2 regions of the Streptomyces sp. NPDC004126 genome follow, and region 2 is predicted to be linked to the other one. Evidence: riboswitches for the same ligand, from Rfam matches in the RefSeq annotation. Region 2 holds a riboswitch; the other holds the start of a gene.
What was found. A riboswitch is a leader RNA that binds a small molecule or an ion and turns the genes downstream of it on or off. The one in region 2 is predicted to bind ZMP and ZTP.

Region 1 (7,751 bases), on a different contig from region 2:
GACGTGGTGGCCGCCGCGGTGATCGGGGACGTGCTCGCCGGACGCGCCGCCGTCTACGCCGACCTGGTCGCCTACGACGAGGTCGCGCACCACTCGGGCCCCCGGGGCCGGGACACCGACCGGGTGCTCGCCCGGCTCGACCGGAGCCTCGCGCTGATCGCCCGGGTCGCCGAGCACGCCCCCCGGGAGTACCGCCTCGTGCTGCTGTCGGACCACGGCCAGAGCCCCGGGGAGACCTTCCTCGGCCGGTACGGGCTCAGCCTGAAGGACCTGGTCCGGGCGGGCTGCGGGCTGCCCGTCTCCCGCCGGGCCGGCCGCACGCGCAGCGGGGCCGAGGCCCGTGCGGCGGTGCTCGCGGCCCTGCACCGGCCGGTGGAGGAGGCGGCGGAGGAGGCCCGTCCGGGACCGGGGCCCGGTCCGGTGGTGCTGGCGTCGGGCAACCTGGGCCTGATCTCCTTCCCGGACCTGCCGGGGCGGGCGTCGCGGGCGCTGATCGAGCGGGCCCACCCCGCCCTGCTGCCCACCCTGGCCAACCACCCGGGCGTCGGCTTCCTGCTGGTCGACGGGGAGGTGCTGGGCCCGGACGGGGCGGTGGCGCGGCTGGACGTACCGGGGGAGGCGGAGGCGCTGCTGGCCCCGTTCGGGCCGGGAGCGGCACGGGCCGTGCGCCGGACGGACTCCTTCCCGCACGTGGCCGACATCATGGTCAACTCGGCGTACGACCCCGGGACCGGTGCCGTGCACGCCTTCGAGGAGCAGATCGGCTCGCACGGCGGGCTGGGCGGGGAGCAGGCGCACCCCTTCCTGATGTGGCCGACCGTGCTGTCGGAGCCGGACCCGGACCCGGTGGGCGCCGAGGCCGTGCACGCGGTGCTGCGCCGCTGGCTGCGCGAGGCGGACGGCCCCCAGGTTCCGCTGGCCCCGCCCGCCCGGCGGGAGGATTCCCGGCCGGGAGCCCCTTCGGATGGAATCCTTCCTTCCGGGGAGGTCTCCGCGCCGGACGAAACCCGGTGATTTGGCGCCCACTTCACGGTGGTCAACCATGTGTTGACCTGACCAGCATGTGAGACACCCAGAGGCGCACCACCGATGACCAGCACCGCAGCCCCGCCCGCCGAAGCAACGGCACCCCCGCAGGCCCCCCGCCAGGGAGACCGGCACGCCCGCCGCTTCGGCCTCCCGGTCGCCGTCTGCCTGGTCATGGGCAACGTCATCGGCGGCGGCATCTTCCTGCTCCCCGCCTCGGTCGCCCCCTTCGGCACCATCAGCCTCCTGGCCTTCGCCGTCCTGACCCTCGGCGCGATCGCCCTCGCCCTCGTCTTCGGCCGCCTCGCCCAGCTCCACCCGCAGACCGGCGGCCCGTACGTGTACGTGCGCGCCGCCTTCGGCGACTTCGCCGGCTTCCTCGCCGCGTACAGCTACTGGATGACCGCCTGGGTCTCGAACGCCGCGCTCGCCGTGGCCTCCGTCGGCTACCTCGCCGTGCTGTTCCCGGCCGTCGGGGAGCACCGGTGGACGATGTGCCTGGCCGCCCTGGCCGTGCAGTGGCTGCCCGCCCTCTCCAACCTGGCCGGCACCCGGTACGTGGGGGCCGTCCAGGTCGTCGCGACCGTCCTGAAGCTCGTCCCGCTGCTGCTCGTGGCCGTGGGCGGACTGTTCTTCTTCGACCCGGCGAACCTCGGCCCCTTCCAGGCCACCGACCAGAGCCCCGTCGGGGCCGTCTCCGCCTCCGCCGCGATCCTGCTCTTCAGCTACATCGGCGTCGAGTCCGCCGCCGTCAGCGCCGGCGAGGTCCGCGACCCGGCGCGCAACGTCGGCCGGGCCACAGTCCTCGGCACCATCGGCGCTGCCACCGTCTACCTGCTCGGCACCCTGTCGGTCTTCGGCCTGGTCGCCCACGACAAGCTGGTCGCCTCCGAGGCCCCCTTCACGGACGCCGTGAACGCCATCTTCGGCGGCACCTGGGGCGGCACCCTCGTCGCCGGCGCGGCCGTGGTCTCGATGCTCGGCGCCCTCAACGGATGGACCCTGCTCAGCGCGCAGACCCCGTACGCGGCAGCCAAGGACGGGCTCTTCCCGAAGGCCTTCGAGAAGAAGCAGCGGGGCGTCCCCGTCGTCGGCGTCGTGGTCACCGTCGTCCTGGCCTCCGCCCTGACCGTCTACAACTACACGGCGGGCTCGGCGGCGGTCTTCGAGTCGCTCGTCCTGATCACGACCTTCACCGCGACCGTCCCCTACCTGCTCTCCACCGCCGCCCAGCTGTACTTCCTGGCCTCGGGCCAGGGCGAGCGGGTCCGGCGCGGGCGGCTGGTCCGCGACGCCGTCCTCGCCGGTGCGGCCTTCGCCTTCTCGATGTGGCTGGTCGCCGGGTCCGGCTACGCGGCCGTCTACCAGGGCGTGCTCTTCCTCTTCGCGGGCGTCCTCGTCTACGCGCTGATGGCCGCCCGCAAGAACCGCGCGGCCGTCACCGCCCCGGAGTAGTTTGGAACCAAGACCGGCCAGGGGGGCTCCGAGGGGTCGCCATGTCCGCGATCAGCAAGACCATCGACATCGACCGCAGGCCCGAGGACGTCTTCGCCTACGTGACGGACCCCACGCACCTGCCCGAGTGGCAGGACAGCGCCGTGACCGCCGTCCCCATGGGCGACCTGCCCGTGCACGTCGGTTCCAGGGTCGCCATCACCCGGCGGTTCGGCAAGCGGAGGATCCCCACCCTGGTGGAGTTCACCGCGCTCGACCCGCCGCGGAGCTGGCACCTCCACGGAGTCGACGGCCCGGTCCGGCCCGACGTGCACGGCAGGATCGAGCCCCTCGACGACGGGACGCGCTCCCGCGTGACCCTGTCCGTGGACTTCGAGGGCCACGGCCTGGGCCGGGGACTGGTCCCCCTGGTGGTGAAGCCCAGGCTGCGCAAGGAGATGCCGCGCAGCGAGGAGAAGCTCAAGCACCTCCTGGAGCACTGACCCCGCACCGGCGGGGAGAAACGCGGAGGCCCGCGCCGTGACGGCGCGGGCCTCTCGTGTGTCCGGAACCGGGACCGGATCAGTCCAGGTAGTCGCGCAGGACCTGCGAACGCGACGGGTGGCGCAGCTTCGACATGGTCTTGGACTCGATCTGGCGGATGCGCTCACGGGTGACCCCGTACACGCGGCCGATCTCGTCCAGCGTCTTCGGCTGGCCGTCGTTGAGGCCGTAGCGCATGGAGACCACGCCCGCCTCGCGCTCGGAGAGCGTGCCCAGGATGGACTGGAGCTGCTCCTGGAGGAAGGTGAAGGACACGGCGTCGGCCGGCACGACCGCCTCGGAGTCCTCGATGAGGTCACCGAACTCGCTGTCGCCCTCCTCACCCAGCGGGGTGTGCAGGGAGATCGGCTCGCGGCCGTACTTCTGGACCTCGATGACCTTCTCGGGGGTCATGTCGAGTTCCTTGCCCAGCTCCTCCGGGGTGGGCTCGCGGCCCAGGTCCTGGAGCATCTGGCGCTGCACACGGGCGAGCTTGTTGATGATCTCGACCATGTGGACGGGGATGCGGATGGTGCGCGACTGGTCGGCCATGGCACGCGTGATCGCCTGCCGGATCCACCAGGTCGCGTACGTGGAGAACTTGAAGCCCTTGGTGTAGTCGAACTTCTCCACCGCGCGGATCAGACCGACGTTGCCCTCCTGGATCAGGTCCAGGAAGAGCATGCCGCGGCCCGTGTAGCGCTTGGCCAGCGAGACCACGAGACGGAGGTTGGCCTCCAGCAGGTGGTTCTTGGCCCGGCGGCCGTCCTCGACGAGGATCTCCAGCTCGCGCTTGAACGCGGGCTTGTGGTCCTCCTCCTCTTCGAGCTTGTACTCGGAGAACAGGCCCGCCTCGATGCGCTTGGCGAGCTCGACCTCCTGCTCGGCGTTGAGGAGCGGCACCTTGCCGATCAGCTTCAGGTAGTCCTTGACCGGGTCGGCGGTGGCACCGGCCACCATGACCGTCTGAGCCGGGGCGTCGTCCTCGTCCTCGTCGGACAGCACGAAGCCCTGGCCGCCGGCCTTGGGCGCCTCCTCCTCGGTCTCGTCCGCCAGGTCCTCGACGGCCCAGTCCTCGCCCTCGACGGCCGGGTTCTCGGCGTCGTCGGCGTCCTTGGCACCGGCCTTCTTCGAGGCGGCGGTCTTCTTGGTGGCCGTGGCCTTCTTGGCGGCGGCCTTCTTGACCACGCGCTTCTTCGGCTCGGCGGCGGCCTCGGCCGACACCTCCTCCGACGCGGCGGCCGACGGAGCGGATATCGCCGCGGCCGCGGCCGGGGCGGGAGCGGTGGCGGAGGCCTTGCGCGCGCCGATCGGGCGCGGCGGGGCGACCGCCTTCTTCGTCACGGTGCGGGCGGGCGCGGCAGCTGCCTTGCGGGGCTTCTTGGCAGCAGCCTTCGTGGCGGGGGCGGCGCTGACGTGGAGGGCGACGCCCTCCTCGTCCAGGACCTGGTTCAGGCTGCGCAGGACCCGCTTCCACTGGTCCACCGGGATGCGGCCGGCCTCGAAGGCCTGGCGGACATCGTCACCGTTGATGTGACCCTGCTCGCGGCCGCGCTCGACGAGCGCGACCAGGGCCTCGGATTCGGCGATCTCCGGAGGGAACGTACGGGACGGGCTGAGCGACACAAGGAGCCTCTCGTTGCGAACAGATAAGGAGTGGGCGGGACATCATCGCGCGGACTCGGGAAACAGACCCAGGCGGGTCTGTATTCCGGGGCCGCGCGAGGACACCTGTCGGTTCATCGCCTGCCCGAGTCGATTCGTTACGCGCTGAATTGAGTGACCTGCGCCACGCTGTGGCCGTGCAACCGATCCGGCGTGGATCCGTCCGCCCTCCGGGTCACTCTTTCTTGCGGGCCTGGATCAGGAAACGGGCGGTGTGCGCGACGAACGGACCCTCGCGCCCGATCCGTTCGTGGAGCTCGCGCAGCCGGTCCCGGTACCGGCCGACCGTGAAGCCGGGAACCATCCAGATCACCTTCCTCAAGAAGTAGATCACGGCACCGATGTCGTGGAACTCCGTACGCAGCCGCTCGGAGCGCAGATCGGTGACCTCCAGTCCGGCGCGGCTCGCGTCGGCGACCGCGTCGTCGGGGTGGCGGGCCCGCCGGACCTCCTCCGGCTGCGGGCCGAGGAAGTACTCGACGAGCTCGAAGACGCTCGCCGGACCCACCTGCTGCGACAGGTAGGTGCCGCCGGGTGCCAGCACGCGCGCGATCTCGTCCCACCAGATCGTCACCGGGTGCCGGCTGGCGACCAGCTCGAAGGCCCCGTCCCCGAAGGGCAGCGGCGGTTCGTCGGAGTCCGCCACCACCACCGCGCCCAGCGGGTGCAGCAGCCGGGTGGCCCGGTCGATGTTCGGCGGCCAGGACTCGGTGGCGGCCGTCAGCGGGGGCAGCGGGCCCGCTCCGGCGAGCACCTCGCCCCCGCCGGTCTGGATGTCCAGGGCCGAGCGGACGGTCGCCAGGCGCTCGCCCAGCAGCCGCTGGTAGCCCCAGGAGGGCCGCTGCTCGGTGGCCCGGCCGTCGAGCCAGGAGAAGTCCCAGCCGTCGACGGAGACGGACTCCGCCTCGGCGACGAGATGGTCGAAAGTGCGCGTCATGTCTCGATCGTCCCAGCTCGGGCCCCGGTCATCCACTGGATAAGTCGACTACAGTGGGCCCCGGGCCGTGACTGGCGTTCGGGTGGATCACCACCGGGGAGCGGCCCGGCGTACGCCTCCACGGTCCGTACGCCGTCTGCCGCGCGCCTGGGCGAACCGCGAACCGCGATCCGCAGCGACGTTCAGGAGACCCCGTGACGACTGCCCCCACCGCCACCGCCCAGCTCATGGACGGCACCGCCCTCGCCCGCCGCGTGTCCGAGCGGACCGCCGCCCTCGCGGCGAAGATCACCGAGCGCACCGGCACCGCCCCCTGCCTCGCCACCGTCCTCGTCGGCGAGGACCCCGCTTCCGTGACCTACGTCAAGATGAAGCAGAACCGCTGTGCCAAGGCCGGGATCACCTCCCGCCACGTGGAGCTGCCGGCCGGGACCACCACCGAGGAGCTCGTCGCCGCGATCACCGCCCTCTCCGAGGACCCGGAGATCAGCGGCATCCTGCTCCAGCACCCCGTCCCGCACCACATCGACGAGCGCGCCGCCTTCGAGGCCATCGCCCCCGGCAAGGACGTCGACGGCGTGACCATGCACTCCTTCGCCGCCATGGGCTTCGGCCTGCCCGGCTTCGTCTCCTGCACCCCCGGCGGCATCATGCGCCTGCTGGAGGAGTACGACGTGGACCTCACCGGCAAGCACGCCGTCGTCGTCGGCCGCAGCGCGATCCTGGGCAAGCCCGCCGGGATGCTGCTGCTGGAGAAGAACGCCACCGTCACCTACTGCCACTCCCGCACCCAGGACCTGCCCTCGATCGTGCGCCAGGCGGACGTCCTGGTCGCCGCCGTCGGCAAGGCCGAGTTCATCCGGGGCGAGGACATCAAGCCCGGCGCCGTCGTCCTGGACGCCGGCTACAACGAGGGCAACGTCGGCGACGTCCACTTCGAGTCGGCCGCCGCCCGCGCCTCCCTCATCACCCCGGTGCCCGGCGGCGTCGGCCCGATGACCATCGCGGTCCTGCTGGAGCAGACCGTCCAGGCCGCCGCGGCCCAGGCCGGGCTGGACCTCGCGGAGCTCTGAGGCGATCATCTTGTGGCGCGGCCCCGCGTGACGGCCGCGCCACAAGCTTGGGGGACTCGGATGGACCTGTTCACACCGCTAGACCTGCCGGGAGGCACCACCCTTCCCAACCGTCTCGCCAAGGCAGCCATGGAGGAGAGCTTCGCCGCCCAGCCCGGCCAGCTCCCCGACGAGCGCATGGAGCGGCTGTACGCCCGCTGGGCGCGCGGCGGCGCGGGACTGGTCATCACCGGCAACGTGATGGTCGACCGGCGCGCCCTGACCTCCCCGGGCACCGTCGTCCTCGACGAGCACTCCCCGCTGGAGCCCTTCCGCCGCTGGGCCGCTGCCGCGGCCTCGGGCGAGGCCCGGGTCTGGATGCAGATCAACCACCCCGGCCGCCAGGTCGGCTCCGACATGCCCGGCACCGCCTGGGCCCCCTCCGCCGTCCCCATCAGCCTCGGCAAGCACACCAAGCGCTTCGCCCACCCCACCGCCATGACCGAGGCCGACATCGAGGCGACCATCGCCCGCTTCGCCCTCACCGCGGGACGCGCCGAGGAAGCGGGCTTCCACGGCATACAGGTCCACGCCGCGCACGGCTACCTGCTCAGCCAGTTCCTCTCCCCGCTCGTCAACCACCGCACCGACCGCTGGGGCGGCAGCCTGGACAACCGCGTACGGATGCTCACCGACACCGTCGCCGCCGTCCGGGCCCGGGTCTCGCCCGGCTTCGCGATCGGCGTGAAGCTGAACGCCGCCGACTTCCAGCGCGGGGGCTTCGACAGCGAGGAGGCCGCCCAGGTCATCACCGCCCTCGACGGCCTCGGCGTGGACCTGGTCGAGCTGTCCGGCGGCACCGTCGAGAGCCCCGCCAGCATGGGCCACACCACCGACCAGCGGACCCTGGAGCGGGAGGCCTACTTCCTGTCCCTCGCGGAGCGCCTCCTGGAGACCGCGGCCGTGCCCCTGATGCTGACCGGCGGCATCACCCGCCGGGCCACCGCCGAGAAGGCCCTGGCCCGCGGCGTCGCCGTCGTCGGCATGGCCTCCGCCCTGGCGCTGCGCCCCGACCTGCCCGAGCGCTGGCGCGC
Region 2 (7,751 bases):
CGCGGACTTCGACATCTTGATCGCCGGGTCCTGGAGGTCGTAGATCTTCGCGACCTCCTTGACGATGTGCGCGGCGGGGAGGGTGAAGGTCTGGCCGAAGCGCTGGTTGAAGCGCTCGGCCAGGTCGCGGGTCAGCTCGATGTGCTGGCGCTGGTCCTCGCCGACCGGGACGGCGTTCGCCTGGTAGAGGAGGATGTCGGCGACCTGGAGGATCGGGTACGTGAACAGGCCGACGCTGGCGCTGTTGACCCCGCCCTTGGCGGACTTGTCCTTGAACTGGGTCATCCGGCTGGCCTCGCCGAAGCCGGTGATGCAGTTCATGACCCAGCCGAGCTGCGCGTGCTCCGGGACGTGGCTCTGGATGAAGAGCGTGCACCGCTCGGGGTCCAGGCCGGCCGCGAGGAGCTGCGCGGCGGACAGGCGGGTGTTCGCGCGGAGGTCCTTCGGATCCTGCGGCATGGTGATCGCGTGGAGGTCGACGACCATGTAGAAGGCGTCGTGCGTCTCCTGGAGGGCGACGTACTGGCGGATCGCTCCGAGGTAGTTCCCGAGGTGGAACGAGCCGGAGGTGGGCTGGATGCCGGAGAGCGCGCGAGGACGGTCAGAAGCCATGCCCCCCATTCTTCCACCTGCCCGGCCCGCGTCCGTGCGGCGGGCCGGTGCGCTCCGCGGGGCGCGGTGCCGCTGCGCGGGCCGACCCCTCCCCGCCCTTCGCCCGTTCCTCCCCCAGCTACCGCTGGGAGGTGCCCCCAGGGGGCTCCGCCCCCAGACCCCCGCGCCTCAAACGCCGGCGAGGCTGGATTTCGCGCAGCGAAATTCCAGCCCGCGCTGGGGGCCCCTCCCAGCGGTAGCTGGGGGAGTTTGAGCGCAACGGGGTCCGGGGCGCAGCCCCGGGGAACGGGCGAAGGGCGGGTAGGGGACCTCGCCCCGCGCAGCGGCCCACCCACCCGCACCCGGCTCACCGGCACCGGCCCCGGCCCCGGCCCCGGCCGGGAGTCAGGCCAGCGGGAGCCCAGGGGCGGGGAAGGCCGCCATGAGGTCGCAGACCTCGGAGCGGATCGCGGCGAGGGCCGCCTCGTCGGCCTTGGCGGCGGCGTCCACCGCACGGGAGATCCAGTCCGCCACCACCGGCATGTGCGCGGCGGTCAGCCCCCGCGACGTCAGCGACGGCGTACCGATCCGGATCCCCGACGGGTCGAACGGCTTGCGCGGGTCGAACGGCACCGTGTTGTAGTTCACGACGATGCCCGCCCGGTCCAGCGCCTTCGCCGCGATCTTGCCGGAGACGTCCTTGCCGGTGAGGTCGATCAGGATCAGGTGGTTGTCGGTGCCGCCCGAGACCAGGTCGAAGCCCCGCTCCAGCAGCGCCGCGGCCAGCGCCTTCGCGTTGGCCACGACCGCGTGCGCGTACGAGACGAAGGACGGCTGCGCGGCCTCGTGCAGGGCCACCGCGATGCCCGCCGTCGTCTGGTTGTGCGGGCCGCCCTGGAGGCCCGGGAAGACCGCCTTGTCGATGGCCTTCGCGTGCTCCTCCTTGCACATCAGCATCGCGCCGCGCGGGCCGCGCAGGGTCTTGTGGGTGGTCGTGGAGATCACGTCCACGTGGCCCGCCGGGGAGGGGTGGGCCCCGCCCGCGATCAGGCCGGCGATGTGGGCCACGTCCGCGACGAGGACCGAGCCGGCCTCCTCGGCGATGGAGGCGAAGGCCTCGAAGTCGATGGTGCGGGGCAGGGCCGTACCGCCGCAGAAGATGATCTTCGGGCGTTCGGCCAGGGCCAGCGCCCGCACCGCGTCGTAGTCGATGAGGCCGGTGTCGGCCTGGACGCCGTACTGGACGCCGCGGAACCAGGAGCCGGTGGCCGAGACGCCCCAGCCGTGGGTCAGGTGCCCGCCCATCGGCAGGGCCATGCCCATCACCGTGTCGCCGGGCTTCGCGAAGGCCAGGTAGACGGCCAGGTTGGCCGGGGAGCCGGAGTACGGCTGGACGTTCGCGTGGTCCACGCCGAACAGGCCCTTGGCCCGCTCGACCGCGAGCGCCTCGACGCGGTCGATGTTCTGCTGGCCCTCGTAGTAGCGGCGGCCCGGGTAGCCCTCGCTGTACTTGTTCTGCAGGACGGTGCCGGAGGCCTCCAGCACGGCCGCGGAGACGTAGTTCTCGCTGGGGATCAGCCGCAGGGTCTCCGCCTGGAGGGTCTCCTCGGCGGACACGAGCGCGGCGAGCTCGGGGTCGGTGGCGTACAGGGCGGGCTGGCGGTGCGCGGTCATCGCGGCTCCTCCGGGGTCGATGTCGAATCTCGTCCCCGCGAGGCCCAGGCGAGCGGCCCTGTATGCGGTCGTGCGCGCACGACTCCCCCGGAGTTGGTTCTCCGTACGCCAGTCGCCGTGCGTACCGAACACCATAGCGGGCGCGGCACCGAGGAGGTTTCCGGTTCCACGATCCGAGCGACGATACAAAGGACGTCACCCACGTCACCCGGGCCACCAGCCAGACGGACGATCGGAGACCCCGTGTCGAGAACTGCTGATGCCATCCGCTCCGCCGACGAACACAGCGCGCACAACTACCACCCCCTGCCGGTCGTCGTCGCGTCGGCGGAGGGGGCGTGGATGACCGACGTGGAGGGCCGCCGGTACCTCGACATGCTCGCCGGGTACTCGGCGCTCAACTTCGGCCACGGCAACCGCAGGCTGATCGACGCCGCCCGCGCGCAGCTGGAGCGGGTCACCCTCACCTCCCGCGCCTTCCACCACGACCGCTTCGCCGACTTCTGCGCCGAACTCGCCGCACTGTGCGGCAAGGAGATGGTGCTGCCCATGAACACGGGCGCGGAGGCGGTGGAGACGGCGGTCAAGACGGCCCGCAAGTGGGGGTACGAGGTCAAGGGCGTCCCGGACGGCCAGGCAAAGATCGTCGTCGCCGCGAACAACTTCCACGGCCGGACGACGACCATCGTGTCCTTCTCCACCGACCACGAGGCCCGCGACCACTACGGCCCCTACACGCCCGGCTTCGAGATCGTCCCGTACGGGGACCTGACCGCCCTCGAAGCCGCCGTCACCGCCAACACCGTGGCCGTGCTGCTGGAGCCGGTCCAGGGCGAGGCCGGGGTGCTCGTCCCGCCGGCCGGATACCTGGCGGGCGTACGGGAGCTGACGCGCCGGCGGAACGTGCTGTTCATGGCGGACGAGATCCAGTCGGGCCTGGGCCGCACCGGCCGGACCTTCGCGTGCGAGCACGAGGGCGTCGTGCCCGACGTGTACGTCCTCGGCAAGGCGCTCGGCGGCGGGGTCGTGCCCGTGTCGGCCGTGGTCGCCGACCGGGACGTGCTCGGCGTGTTCCGCCCCGGCGAGCACGGCTCCACCTTCGGCGGGAACCCGCTCGCCTGCGCCGTCGCCCTGGAGGTGATCGCGATGCTGCGCACCGGCGAGTACCAGCAGCGGGCCGCGGAACTCGGCGACCACCTGCACCGGGAGCTGAACCTGCTGGTCGGCGGCGGCGCGGTGACCGCCGTGCGCGGCCGCGGCCTGTGGGCGGGCGTGGACCTCGCCCCGGCGGTGGGGACGGGCCGCGAGGTCTCCGAGAAGCTGATGGAGCTCGGCGTCCTGGTGAAGGACACCCACGGGTCGACGATCCGGATCGCGCCGCCGCTGGTGATCTCCAAGGAGGACCTGGACTGGGGGCTCGACCGGCTGCGGTCGGTCCTCTCCGCGTGACGGCCCCGCCGGGGCGGGACCGGTCGGTCCCGCCCCGGCGGGGGTCCCGGTGCTGCGGTGGACACGGGGAGGGGGCCGCCGGACGATGGGAGGACCCCGTACGGGTGCGCGCCCGGGTCCTTCCGGGCCGGCCCTCCGATGGGAGCTGCCCCATGCACCGACGCAACCGAAACACCCTGCTCAGCGGCGTCCTGGCGGCCTCGGTCGCCCTCGGCGGCGCCGCCCTGGCCGTACCGGCCGCCGCGGCCGCGCCGACGGCGGTGCCCGCCGCCAGCTGCACCGTCACCCCGAACCCGCAGGGCGAGGGGGTCGTCATCACCGGCGAGGGGTTCACCGCCCCGCGCAAGCTGAACGACGGCCAGACCACCGACCCCCTGACCATCAACGCCGACGGCACGTTCAGGGTGGAACGGCCCAAGAACGCCGACTACACCGTCCTCGCGGTCGAGGAGACCCAGAACTTCGTCTTCGTGAACTGCAAGGACGCGAGCGGCCAGAAGCCCGGGACCGGTGTCAACAAGAAGGACTACAACAAGGGCTACCGGGACGGCCTGTGGGCCGGCCGCAAGGCGGCCCGCACGGACTGCGACGAACCGGCCCAGCCGGACAAGAGCAAGATGCGCTCCGAGTCCTACTGGAACGGCTGGACGGCGGGCGCCCAGGCCGCCTTCGACAAGTGGTGCCACACCGGCTCCGACGGCGGACCCGTCGGTTCCGGCGGACCGGTCGGCTCTACAGGATGACGTGCGGCAGGAAGCGGGCGTACTCGTCCGTGACCGGCCCCGCCGACTCCCGGATGCCCAGCCCCGCTGCCTCCTCCTCGACGACCCACGCCCCGAGCACCACGCGGTTGCCGTCGAAGTCGGGCAGCGGGGCCAGCGCCTGGAAGACGTACGTCTCCCCCTCGGCCGGTACGAAGGTCTCGCCCTCCCCGCCCGGCTCGTGCAGCGTGACCCCGGCGCCCTCCCGGCCCAGCAGCGGCTTGGCGGCGTACCCGCAGGTGTCGGCCAGCTCGCGGGGGCCGTCGAGGTAGGCGGGCAGCAGGTTGGGGTGCTCGGGGAAGAGCTCCCACAGGATCGCCAGCAGCGCCTTGTTGGCGAGGAGCATCTTCCACAGCGGCTCGATCCAGGCGGTGGTGCCCGAGCCGCCGCCGTGGTCGTAGGTGCCCAGCACCTGCGGGCCGAACTCGTCGGTGGCCAGCCACTCCCACGGGTAGAGCTTGAAGCAGCTGCGGATGAAGCGGAGCTTCTCGTCCACGAACCGGCCCGAGAGGCTGTCCCAGCCGATCGTCTCCACCGACAGCGCGTGCGTCTCCAGTCCGGCCTGCTCGGCGGTCTCCTGGAGGTAGGCGACCGTCATCAGGTCCTCGCCGAGCTCGTCGGTCTCGGAGTGCGCGAAGTGCACCGGGCCCGGCGGCAGCAGCTCGGCCTGGCGGCGCCAGGCCTCGACGAGCCGCTCGTGGAGGGAGTTCCACTGGTCGGCGCCCGGGAAGCGCTCCTCCATCCAGAACCACTGCGGGCTCGCCGCCTCCACCAGGGAGGTGGGCGTGTCGGCGTTGTACTCCAGCAGCTTGGCGGGCTCGCCGGCGCCGTCGTAGCGCAGGTCGAACCGGCCGTAGAGGGAGGGCTGTTCGGCGCGCCGGCGCCAGGACTCGGCGATCCGCGCGGCCAGCTTCGCATCGGTGATGCCGAGGTCCGCGAAGCGGTCGTTGTCGACGATGTGCGCGGCCGCGGCCAGGCACATGGCGTGCAGCTCCTCGACGACCTCCTCCAGCGCCTCGACCTCGGGGAGCGAGAAGGAGTAGTACGCGCTCTCGTCCCAGTAGGGGCGCAGGGAGTCGTCGGGGTAGCGGGTGAGGGGGTAGATCAGCCCCTGCTCCTCGACGGTCTTCTGCCAGTCGGGGCGCGGTTCGATGGTGTGCCGCTGCATGTGCGCTCAGCCGCCGGAGGAGCCGGAGCTGCTGTGGCCGCCGATGCCGCCCCGGGTGACGGCCGACTTGTCGAAGCTGCCGCCGGTCACCTTGCCGTTGCTGACCCTGCCGCCGTAGTAGTACGAGCCGGTGCCGCCGCTCTTGCACTCCTTGGCGTTCAGGTGGTCCAGCGTCGAGCGGGAGGCGCAGCGCTTGTCGGGCTCGTCGCTGCTCCCGCAGGCCACGAGGGTGGCTGCGAGCAGGCCCATGCCGCCGAGGGCGACCGCGCCGGAGCGCATGCGTCGTCTGGTCGTGTTGCCGGTATCCATGGCCTGCACCCTAGAGCGGGGGTGCGGGGGGATGGAATCCGGCCGTCGTCACACCCTTGTCACGACGGGTGACTTAAAGTCGGTTCGTGCTGATTGGGATGGTATGCGCGCTGGGTGCGGCGGTCTGTTTCGGTACGGCGTCGGTGCTCCAGGCGATGGCGGCGAGGGCGGCGGCCCGGCCCGGGGGCGGCTCGGGGGTGGACGCGGCACTGTTCCTGCGGGCGGTGCGGCAGTGGCGGTACCTGGCGGGGCTCGGGCTGGACGCGGTCGGCTTCGTGCTCCAGATCATCGCCCTGCGGCACGTCCCGATCTACGCGGTGGGGGCCGCGCTGGCCGCGAGCCTGGCGGTGACGGCGGTGGTCGCGGCCCGGCTGCTGGGGATGCGGCTGTCGCGGCTGGAGTGGGGCGCGGTGGGGGTGGTGTGCGCGGGGCTGCTGATGCTCGGGCTGGCCTCCGGCGAGGAGGGCTCGGGGACGGGCACGCCCGCGCTGGAGCTGGGCCTGCTGGTCGTGGCCGCCCTCGTCCTGGTGGTCGGCGCGGTGGCGGGGCGGCTGCCGGACGGCTCGCGCGCGCTGGTGCTGGGTCTGGCGGCGGGGACGGGCTTCGGGGTGGTGGAGGTGGCCGTCCGCCTCATCGACTCCGTCACGCTGCGGGAACTGCGCAACCCGGCGCTGTACGCGCTGCTGCTGGGCGGGGCGGCGGCGTTCCTGCTGCTCACCTCCGCCCTGCAGCGCGGCTCGGTGACGGCGGCGACGGCGGGCCTGGTCCTGGGCGAGACGATCGGCCCGGCGCTGGTGGGCGTGGCCTGGCTCGGCGACCGCCCCCGCGAGGGCCTGGCCTGGCTGGCGGTGACCGGCTTCGCGGTAGCGGTGGCGGGCTCCCTGGCCCTGTCCCGCTTCGGCGAGCCGGAGCCCTAGCCGGCCGCTCTGACTCCGTCCAGGAACGCCGCGAATGCCGCCGCGTTGAACGCCAGTACCGGGCCGCCAGGGGTCTTGGAGTCCCGGACGGGGACGATGCCGGGGAGGTTGACGGCGACTTCCACGCACTGGCCGCCGTTGTTGCTGTAGGAGGACGTGAACCAACGAGGGGATTCGGTCGAGGTCGTCACGGGGTGCCCTTTCGCAACGTGCTGATCATGGCCACGGAAGCCGCCTGGGACAGCGCCTCTGCCTGGAGCTGATGATAGGCCGTCAAGATCGGCAGCACCGCAGTGCTTTCCCGCTCAAGATAGCCCCGCTGGGCGGACTCGGCATACGACATAAGCGTGCGGTCCGGCTGGGTGAGGACGGTCACCGGCAGGTCAAACGGCCGGCGCTCCCCCATGTCGAACGGGGCGACCTGGAGCACAGTGTTAGGCAGGTCCGCAAACTCGATCAGCCTCTCCAACTGCGCGTCCATGACGGCGGATCCGCCGATCGGCCTGCGCAGGCAGCTCTCGTCCAGCACCACGAAGACCAGGGGCAGCAGGCGCCGCACGAGGGAGGACTGCCGCTCCGCCACCAGCGCGACCCGCTCCGCCGCCTGGTCAGGCGTGATCGCACCACGCCTGACGGCCGATTCGGCGAGGACCGTCGCGTACTCCGGCGTCTGCAACAGACCCGGGATGACGCCCACCTCGTACAGCCGGATCTCCGCCGCACGCCCCTCGTACCCCACGAACTCCGGGAACCCCTCCAGCAGGCTCCCCTGCCGCATCTCCCGCCACTCCCGCTCGAACACGTCTCCAGTGCCGAGCGCCCTGTCCGCGTTACGCGCGAACGGCAAGGTCGGCACTTTGCGACCAGTTTCCACACCCGAGA

Region 1: linked by a shared signal. The riboswitch ahead of ACQKM2_RS17860 (bifunctional 5,10-methylenetetrahydrofolate dehydrogenase/5,10-methenyltetrahydrofolate cyclohydrolase) and the one ahead of glyA (serine hydroxymethyltransferase) in region 2 are both predicted to bind ZMP and ZTP.

What each region holds. Positions count from the first base shown of each region.
Region 1 covers NZ_JBNNPF010000017.1:14,784-22,534, reverse strand. Annotated here, with positions in the region: gene ACQKM2_RS17885 (alkaline phosphatase family protein) at 1-1,014, shown strand, start outside; gene ACQKM2_RS17880 (amino acid permease) at 1,090-2,481, shown strand; gene ACQKM2_RS17875 (SRPBCC family protein) at 2,523-2,963, shown strand; gene ACQKM2_RS17870 (RNA polymerase sigma factor) at 3,043-4,629, opposite strand; gene ACQKM2_RS17865 (methyltransferase domain-containing protein) at 4,844-5,605, opposite strand; ZMP/ZTP riboswitch at 5,663-5,765, shown strand; gene ACQKM2_RS17860 (bifunctional 5,10-methylenetetrahydrofolate dehydrogenase/5,10-methenyltetrahydrofolate cyclohydrolase) at 5,833-6,678, shown strand; gene ACQKM2_RS17855 (NADH:flavin oxidoreductase/NADH oxidase family protein) at 6,739-7,751, shown strand, end outside.
Region 2 covers NZ_JBNNPF010000048.1:14,323-22,073, reverse strand. Annotated here, with positions in the region: gene trpS (tryptophan--tRNA ligase) at 1-612, opposite strand, end outside; gene glyA (serine hydroxymethyltransferase) at 997-2,265, opposite strand; ZMP/ZTP riboswitch at 2,301-2,391, opposite strand; gene rocD (ornithine--oxo-acid transaminase) at 2,509-3,714, shown strand; gene ACQKM2_RS32435 (hypothetical protein) at 3,867-4,457, shown strand; gene ACQKM2_RS32430 (glutathionylspermidine synthase family protein) at 4,447-5,643, opposite strand; gene ACQKM2_RS32425 (hypothetical protein) at 5,650-5,952, opposite strand; gene ACQKM2_RS32420 (hypothetical protein) at 6,051-6,869, shown strand; gene ACQKM2_RS32415 (DUF397 domain-containing protein) at 6,866-7,060, opposite strand; gene ACQKM2_RS32410 (helix-turn-helix domain-containing protein) at 7,057-7,751, opposite strand, start outside.